2 regions of the Micromonospora mangrovicola genome follow, and region 1 is predicted to be linked to the other one. Evidence: predicted binding sites of a transcription regulator. Region 1 holds the regulator's gene; the other holds the start of a gene.
What was found. Region 1 encodes HspR, which represses chaperone genes until heat shock. Its sites were predicted from a motif close to TTGAGTNNNNNNNACTCAA; they were not measured.

Region 1 (4,411 bases):
GGTCGACTTCGCTACGGCAGTTGCCCGGGCCCCTCCCGCTGCCGATGTCGCAGCTGACCACCACCTCACGATAGAAGCCCTCCCGCTGGTAGCCGAGGTACAGGCAGCCGTTTTCGAGCCGGGAGTGGTAGCCGCCCCTTTTCCTTAGGCGGCGCCGGATCTCGAAGATATCCGCGAAGTCGCTGGCCACGTCCAGGCGTACGACGAGATCGAGCGCCTCGTCGCCGTGGCTGATGATGGTCAGCTGGTCCTCGAACTCCTCGTTGATCGTCTGCTGACGAATGATCGACATGGTGGAGTCGAAGTCGTGGGTGGCGCCCGCCGGCGCGAGGAAGAACCGGGCCTGGAAGTACTGAAGATCATCCAGGGACAGGGAATAGAGCGACTTGCCGTTGATGGTCAGGCACCACTTCGACAGGAACCGGGTATCCCAGGAGAAAAGCCCGGTCGGAAAGGTCGGCGAGGCGTGCACATCCCCACGCCGGTCGGTGACGACGAAGGTGTTCCCGTCCAGAATGCGCACAAGGTCACTCACGCTCGTCCTCCGGGTGGGAGGTACGCAACCAGGTCGCGCGGGTCCCGGGCAGCCGCTGGGCCAGGAAACAGGCGCTCCAAGAACCGGAACAGTTCCACCCGGCCGGCAACGACGAGATCGCGTCTCAGCCATGCCGAGGTGAGGTTCCGCTCGCCCTGGGCTGCGGCATCCAGCAACGCCTTGTCGCCTCGGACGACGCAGTCCGCTGGGCGATCCTCCGGCGAGACAGTGATCTTGCCGAGTGAGATGTCGACGAACCAATGGTGGATCGCCCCGTTCGCAGCAAGCTCGAAGCGGATCGTGCCGGTGACCCTGCCAAGTCGTTGGGTGCCCGGACGGGTGGCCAACTCGTCCAGGAACTCCTCAATCGAGGCGGACATCGTCTCCCCGTTCGTCACTCGCGCCGGCGCCGGCTGAGGCCGACAGCTCAGCCGCCTGCCACCTTCCCGCAAAATACCCTCATCACACATATTCAGCCGATATCGTTCCACGCGGGCTGGCTGAGAAACCCGCGGAGCCCGGTGCCCGTCGGGCGGGTCGCGGCAGAGCATTACGGGAAACAGGAGCGATCATGGAGAAGGTGCTACTGATCACCGGCGATGCGGCGGAGTCGCTGGAGGTCTTGTACCCCTATCAGCGATTGATTGAGGAGGGGTACGACGTTCACATGGCTGCACCGGCCGCCAGGAAGCTCCAGTTCGTCATCCACGAGTTCGTCAAGGGCTTCGACACGTACGCCGAGAAGCCCGGATACGCCTTTCCGGCCGACATGGCGTTCGAGGACGTGAACCCGGCCGACTACATCGCCCTGGTCGTGCCCGGCGGCCGGGCCCCCGAGTACCTCCGTAACAACGAAGAATGCCTGCGGATCGTCCGGCATTTCGTTGAGGCGGACAAGCCGATCGCCCACCTCTGCCACGGCCCGCTCATCATGGCGGCCGCAGGGGCGCTCGACGGCCGGCGCGCCTCGGCCTACCCGGCGCTCGCGCCGGACATCAGGGCCGCCGGTGCAGAGTTCGTCGACACCGAGGCGCTGGTCGACGGCCTTCAAGTGTCCGGCCGGTCGTGGGCGGACAATCCGCCGTGGATGCGGGAGTTCATCCGAATCCTCCGGTCCCGGAGGTGACGAGGACGTCGCCCCCGCAGGCCGCCCAGCCGGCCCGCAGATCGGCAGCCACCTGAGCCGCCGAACCGAGCCGACGAACGGGCCGGGACCCCCCGTGGGTCCCGGCCCGCACGCCGACGGATCGTCAGCTGGTCGGTCCGCCCTGCTTCTTGCGCTGCTCGTCGGCTCTGGCCCGGTCGATGCCGTGGTCCACCTGGTCGGCGAAGCGCCCGTCCTTGATCTTGTCGGTGAAGCGGCCCTCGGTGACCTGGTCGAATCGCTCGCGGACGTTCTCGGCCACCTTCTCCAGCCGGTCCTCCGCCTGCTGTGCCACCTTCTTCGCCGATTTCGCCATGGCTCCCCCTGCCAGCTCGGCGTCCGGATTGACCTGGTTGGGCCTAATTCCGAGGCTAGCGGACGGGCCACCACCGCCGCCGACCTTTCCCCGAACCGCTCGCGGGGAACAGCCCGGAAACGAATCTTGGACAGCTGCCGTTCGTGGCGAACGGCAACTGCCCAAGATCGTGAACTCAGGTGAGCGTCCCGGTCAGCGGCCCGGGGTACGGCGGGGACGCCACACGACGAGCGCCGTGGAGGTGCGGTTGGTGGGCACGAGGTCGCCGCGCGGGAACCCACCCAGCGACTCCAGCTCGGCGATCCGGCGGTACGCGGCGTCCAACTCCGCCTCCAGCCGGGCCACCCGCTGCTGGGCCTCCTCCAGCAGCCGTTCCAGCCCGATGATCCGCTTGACCCCGGCCAGGTTGATCCCGTCGTCCTGACTGAGTCGCTGCACCTCGCGGAGCAGCACCACGTCCCGGACGCTGTACCGGCGCCCACCGCCCGCCGCCCGGCCGGCCTGCACCAGGCCCAGCCGGTCGTACTGGCGCAGGGTCTGCGGGTGCATCCCCGCCATCCGCGCCGCGACCGAGATCATCAGCACCTTGGCCTCGTAGGCAGGGTCACCCGAGCCGACGAACTCCTCCGACATCCCCGCTCACCTCCGCTGCCTTCCCACGCGTCAACTGAATCGACGCACCCGCGCCTCAAGATGTTCCCGCGCGGCCGGTGGGGTCTGCTCGGCGAACGCCTCCAGCGCCGCCCGCGCCTCGTCCGACACCGTCGCCGGGACCACCACGTCGAGAGTGACCAGCAGGTCACCGGCGCGGCCGTCCTTGCGTACGACGCCCTTGCCCCGGGCCCGCAGCACCCGACCGCTCGGAGTACCCGGCGGCACCCGCAGGGTCACCGTGCCGTCCAGGGTCGGCACCCGCAGATCGGTGCCGAGCACCGCCTCGGCGAACGTGATCGGCACGGTCAGGGTCAGGTCGTCCCCGGTGCGCCCGAACAGCTCGTCCGGGCGGACCTTGACCTGGACGAACAGGTCGCCCGCCGGGCCACCCCGTTCGCCCGGCTCACCCCGGCCGGCCAGCCGGATGCGCTGGCCGTCGGCCACCCCGGCGGGGAAGCGGACGTTCAGCGTCCGGGTCTTGGTCACCCCGCCGGTGCCGTGGCACTCCGGGCACTTCTCCTCGACGATCGTGCCGACGCCCTGGCAGTTGCGGCAGGGCTCGGAGAAGCTGAACGACCCCTGGTTGCGGGTGGTCACCCCGGCACCGTGGCAGACCGGGCAGGCCACCGGCGAGGTGCCGGGCTTCGCGCCGTTGCCGTGGCAGGTGTCGCAGACCCCGGGGGCGCGCAGCGTCAGCGGGAGGGTGACCCCGCGCACCGCGTCCTCGAAGTCCAGGGCCACCTCGGCCTCGACGTCCCGGCCCTTCGCGGGGCCCCGCGCGCGGGTCGCGCCACCGGCGCCCCCGCCGGTGAAGAGCGAGCTGAACAGGTCGCCGAGGCCACCGCCGGCACCGCCGAACCGGGCCTCGCCGCCGGCCGCCCCGCCGAACAGGTCGGAGACGTCGAACGGCACGCCACCCGGCTGGCCACCGCCGCGGGCGTTGCGGCGGAACGCGCCGGAGCCGAAGAGCGACCGCATCTCGTCGTACTCGCGGCGCTTCTTCTCGTCACCGAGCACGGCGTACGCCTCGGAGACGGCCTTGAACCGCTCCTCGGCCTTCGGATCACCGGGGTTGTGGTCCGGGTGCGACTCCCGGGCCAGCTTCCGGTACGACTTCTTGATCTCGTCCGAGGAGGCGGACTTCTCCACGCCCAGCGCGGCGTAGTAGTCCTTCTCGATCCAGTCCTTGGAACTCACCGGTCCACCCCCTTCCACGGGACGTACCCCGGTCGTCCCGCCCGCCCGGTGCGGGCGGGCGGGACGTCACGGGTCGGCACTACTCCGGGTCGGCGACCGCGACCAGGGCGGGCCGCAGCAGCCGTTCGCCGAGCTGGTAGCCCCGGCGCATGACCTGCACGCAGGTCGGTTCGGTCACGTCGGCGGAGGTCTGGTGGGCCACCGCCTCGTGCCGGGTCGGATCGAACGGGTCGCCCTGCTCGCCGAACGCGGTCAGCCCGAACTTGCCCAGCGCGGCGGTGAGCTGCTCGGCCACCGAGCCGAACGGCCCGACCAGGTCACCGTGCTCACGGGCCCGGTCCAGGTCGTCGAGGATCGGCAGCAGCGCGGTCAGCACCGAGCCGGTCGCCTGCTCCTGGACCAGGTTGCGGTCCCGGTCGACCCGCTTGCGGTAGTTGGCGTACTCCGCCGACACCCGCTGGACGTCCCTGGTCCGCTCGTCCAGCTCGGCCCGGAGCACGTCCAGCTCGGGCCCGGCCGGCACGGCCGCCGGAGCGGCCTCCTCGCTCGGCTCAGCCGGCGCGTC
Region 2 (4,411 bases), on a different contig from region 1:
CGCTGGCCAGGGAGGCCAGGGCGGTGACCATGGTGATGCCGGCGCTGGGGCCGTCCTTGGGCACCGCGCCCGCCGGGACGTGCAGGTGGATCCGCCGCCCGGCCAGGGCGTTCGGGTCCAGCCCGAGCCGTCGCCCGTTCGACCGCAGGTACGACAGGGCGATGTGCGCGGACTCCTTCATCACGTCGCCGAGCTGGCCGGTGAGGGTCAGTCCCGGCTCGCCGTCCATGCTGGTGGCCTCGATGAAGAGCACGTCGCCGCCGGCCCCGGTGACCGCCAGTCCGGTGGCCACCCCGGGCACCGCGGTCCGCTCGGCCGACTCCGGGGTGAACTTCGGCCGGCCCAGGTAGCGGGCCAGGTTGTCGGTGTCCACCCGGACCGGCGCCGGGTCGGACGCCAGCGTGACGGCGACCTTCCGCAGGATCCTGGCCAGGGCCCGCTCGAGCTGCCGGACGCCCGCCTCCCGGGTGTACTCGCCGGCGATCCGGGCGAGGGCCTCGTCGGCGACGGTCACCTCGTCGGCGGTCAGCCCGGCCCGCTCCCGCTGCCGGGGCAGCAGGTGATCCCGGGCGATGGCCACCTTCTCGTCCTCGGTGTAGCCGTCTAGGGTGACCAGCTCCATCCGGTCCAGCAGCGGGCCGGGGATCGTCTCCACCACGTTGGCGGTGGCCAGGAAGAGCACGTCGGACAGGTCGAGGTCGACCTCGAGGTAGTGGTCGCGGAAGGTGTGGTTCTGCGCCGGGTCGAGCACCTCCAGCAGCGCCGCGGCCGGGTCGCCGGAGTAGCCGACGGCCAGCTTGTCGACCTCGTCGAGGAGCACCACCGGGTTCATCGAGCCGGCCTCGCGCAGGGCCCGGACGATCCGGCCGGGCAGCGCGCCGACGTAGGTGCGCCGGTGGCCGCGGATCTCCGCCTCGTCCCGGACGCCACCGAGGGAGACCCGGACGAAGTTGCGGCCCAGCGCCCGGGCGATCGACTCGCCGAGGCTGGTCTTGCCGACACCGGGCGGGCCGGCCAGGCCGAGCACCGCGCCGGAGCCGCGGCCGCCGACCACGCCGAGGTTGCGCTCGGCGCGCCGGTTGCGTACCGCGAGGTACTCCAGGATCCGGTCCTTCACGTCGGCCAGGCCGGCGTGGTCGGCGTCGAGCACCGCACGGGCCGCGGCCAGGTCGGTGTTGTCCTCGGTACGCGTGCTCCACGGCATCTCCAGGACGGTGTCCAGCCAGGTACGGATCCAGCCCGCCTCCGGGGAGGCGTCGCTGGCCCGCTCCAGCTTGCCGACCTCGCGCAGGGCCGCCTCGCGGACCTTCTCGGGCAGGTCGGCGGACTCGACCCGGGAGCGGTAGTCGGCGGAGCCGTCCGGCTCGTCCTCGCCGAGCTCCTTGCGGATCGCCGCGAGCTGCTGACGCAGCAGGAACTCCCGCTGGGACTTCTCCAGCCCCTCGCGGACGTCGCTGTTGATCCGCTCGGTGACCTCCTGCTCGGCCAGGTGATCCTTCACCCAGCCGACCAGCAGCTCCAGCCGGGCGGTGACGTCCGGGGCGGCGAGCAGCTCGGTCTTCTGCGCCAGGCTGAGCCAGGGCGCGTAGCCGGCCGAGTCGGCCAGCTCGGAGAGGTCGGTCATCCGCTCCATGGCGTCGATGACCTGCCAGGCGCCGCGCTCCTGGAGGACGGAGGTCATCAGGGCGCGGTACTCGCGGGCGAGTTCCCGGGCCCGCCCGGCCGGAGCGGGTTCGTCGATCTCGGTCGCCTCGACCCATAGGGCGGCGCCCGGACCGGGCACGCCGGATCCGATGCGGGCGCGGGTCAGGCCACGGACCACGGCGGCGGGCTCCCCGCTGGGCAGCCGGCCCACCTTCTCGATGGTGGCGATCACGCCGACGGAGCCGTACTCGCCGTCGAGGCGGGGCACGGCGAGGAGCTGCTTGTCGCCGCTGGCGCGGGCCGCGTCGACCGCGGCCTGGGTGGTCGGGTCGAGGGTCACCGGGATGACCATGCCGGGCAGCAGGACGGCGTCGGTCAAGGGAAGTACCGGAAGAGTTGCCATCGAACACCTGCTATCACGTTGAGTTGAGCGTGACAGACTCAAGTAACAAAGCGTTCCCCTTGTTCCAGGTTGTGACCCACGCCACTGACACTCCCGGGGCGCCGACCGGTCGCAGCACCCGACCGGGCGCCTGACGCGCCATTCCGGCAGCCGGATTTGCCGACTCACCGAATGGCGAACGACCGATATTGTTGCGAAATTGCCGCGCCATACGTCAAACTCTTAGCCACACCCCGCCCGACACAGGGAGTAATGGCGATGGCAAGGAAAGTAATCACCGTTCTGACCGACGACCTGGACGGCGGAAAGGCCGACCGGACCGTCGAGTTCAGCCTGGACGGCGTGGCATACACGATCGACGTCTCCGACGAGAACGCGGGTGTTCTGCGCAAGGCGCTGGACCCGTACATCAGCGCTGGCAGGCGAATCGGGCGTGGGCCGGTGGAGGCCGGGCGCGCGGCGCGCCGGACCGGCCGCCCGGCCACCGCGGGAATGGACCGCGAGCAGAACCGCGCCATCCGGGAATGGGCCGCGAAGAACGGCTACGAGATTTCCGAGCGGGGCCGCATCCCCGTGTCGGTGGTGGAGGCGTACAAGAACCGCTGAGCCCTCCCGGCTCACCGTCGGGCGTCCCGGGGTCACGCTGAGAAATCGGCGTGACCCCGCTCGGCTTTGCCGGTGTACACAATTTCCGGCAACCGTGTCCCGCTCGGCACCCGGACACGGCGACGGCCGGGGCCGCCCGGGTACGCCCCGGACGGCCCCGGCCGTCGTGCCGGCTCAGTTGACCCGGATCCGCACCACGTCGATCGCGGGTGTCTGGTTGGCCCGCTCCATCATCGGGATGCGGTGCGAGCCGTCCCCGGCCCAGACCGCGCACTGCGCGACCCCCGACTCGGGCAGGCCCGGGACCTGGATGAGCACGTCGTCGGGCTGGCCGCTGCCCCTGCCGTCCTCGGTGGCCACGAAGAACGCCGGCACGTCCTGCGGGTTCGGCGGCTGGCGGAGGCTGTTCAGCATCCGGCACGCGGTGTGGAAGTGGCCGCGTACCAGGCCCTGGTCGTTGAGCAGCGCGCTCTCCAGGTAGTAGCCGCCCTGACCGGCCGCGAGGAAACGGTCCCGCACCAGGTTCCGCGTGGTGACCCGCAGGGTGAACGGCTGGTTCCGCCGGACCTGATCGGGGAACCGGGTGATCAGCAGCGACGGATTGTTCGCCGCCGCGCCGACCTCACCGAAGGCGGTGCTCACACACCGGTTACCGGCCTGGAAACCGTCGTGCGGCTGCAGCCGGCTGTCGCTGCAGTCCTTGGCCAGCACATCCAGCCCGTTGCCGTTGTTGCCGCCGTTGTTGTTCCCACCGTTCTGGCCTCCGTTGTTGCTGCCGCCGTTGTTGTTCCCACCGTTCTGGGCATTGTCGGACAGTGCGCACTGGGCGAGTTGGTCGAGTCCCTGCGGCCGCTGCGCGACCCGGCCGATCGCGGTGGCGATCCGGTTCAGCGTCGCGGTCCGCTTGTCGGCCAGCGGCCGCAGGACGGCGTTCTCGATGAAGTCCTGGCCGTTGCGGTCGCCCTCGGCGGCGAGCCGCCGGTTGGCCTCGGCGATCTGGGTGTCCAGCAGGGCGAGGTTGCGGTCCACCTCGTTGCGCGCCCGGTCGGGCACCTGCGGCAGCCTGCTCCTGACGTCCGGGCAGGCCACCGCCGGCGTACCCGCGCCGCCGCCCCGGCTCTGCTGGCATTCGGCGACCGACATCTGCCCGTCACCCCAGTGGTTGCGCACCCACCGGCCGTTCTGCCAGGTCCGGGTGGTGCTGCCCTGGCCGCCCGGCGCGGTCGCGCCCGGGCTCGGGGCGGTGCACGACACCGGGGCGGTACGGCTCGGCCGCCGGTCCTGGGCGGACGAGATCTGGGTGACGGCGACGATTCCGCCGAAGACCGCGAGCGTGCCGACCACGGCCAGCAGCCGCTTGCTCCGCGCGTTACCGGATGACCGGCGCGCCCGTGTGGACCTGCGCATCGAATTGCTCTCCTTCTCGATCCGGTAGTTGACTCGTGACCCCGGCGGACCTGCGAAATTCGGGGTGAGGGTCACTGCGACGTTCCGGTTACACGTCGACGACCGACGATGCCCTTTCCGCACCGTCGCCGTGCCGTCCGGCGTGACGGGGAAGATCTACGTCCATTCCCGCTTAGGTACGGAGGGACAGCGGCGAAGGTTCAACCGTGATCGGGAGAATTCGAGAAGGAGATGCCACCGGGGTCCCGACGGTCGGGATGCCGGCTCAGTCGGCGCACAGGTGGTCGAAGGCGAAGCCGCCGTCGAGTTCAGCCCGCCGCGCGGCCAGCCGGCGGATCCCCTCGTGCAGTT

Region 2: lon (endopeptidase La) is a predicted target of HspR. The motif match lies at 2,071-2,089, and genes of this name have one in related genera.

The regions. Positions count from the first base shown of each region.
Region 1 covers NZ_JBJZOG010000041.1:19,263-23,673, reverse strand. Annotated here, with positions in the region: gene ACL02O_RS18060 (amylo-alpha-1,6-glucosidase) at 1-535, opposite strand, end outside; gene ACL02O_RS18055 (SCP2 sterol-binding domain-containing protein) at 532-915, opposite strand; gene ACL02O_RS18050 (DJ-1/PfpI family protein) at 1,107-1,661, shown strand; gene ACL02O_RS18045 (hypothetical protein) at 1,786-1,995, opposite strand; gene ACL02O_RS18040 (heat shock protein transcriptional repressor HspR) at 2,188-2,628, opposite strand; gene dnaJ (molecular chaperone DnaJ) at 2,659-3,846, opposite strand; gene grpE (nucleotide exchange factor GrpE) at 3,926-4,411, opposite strand, start outside.
Region 2 covers NZ_JBJZOG010000040.1:36,959-41,369, reverse strand. Annotated here, with positions in the region: gene lon (endopeptidase La) at 1-2,047, opposite strand, end outside; gene ACL02O_RS17860 (histone-like nucleoid-structuring protein Lsr2) at 2,306-2,653, shown strand; gene ACL02O_RS17855 (hypothetical protein) at 2,828-4,060, opposite strand; gene ACL02O_RS17850 (hypothetical protein) at 4,326-4,411, opposite strand, start outside.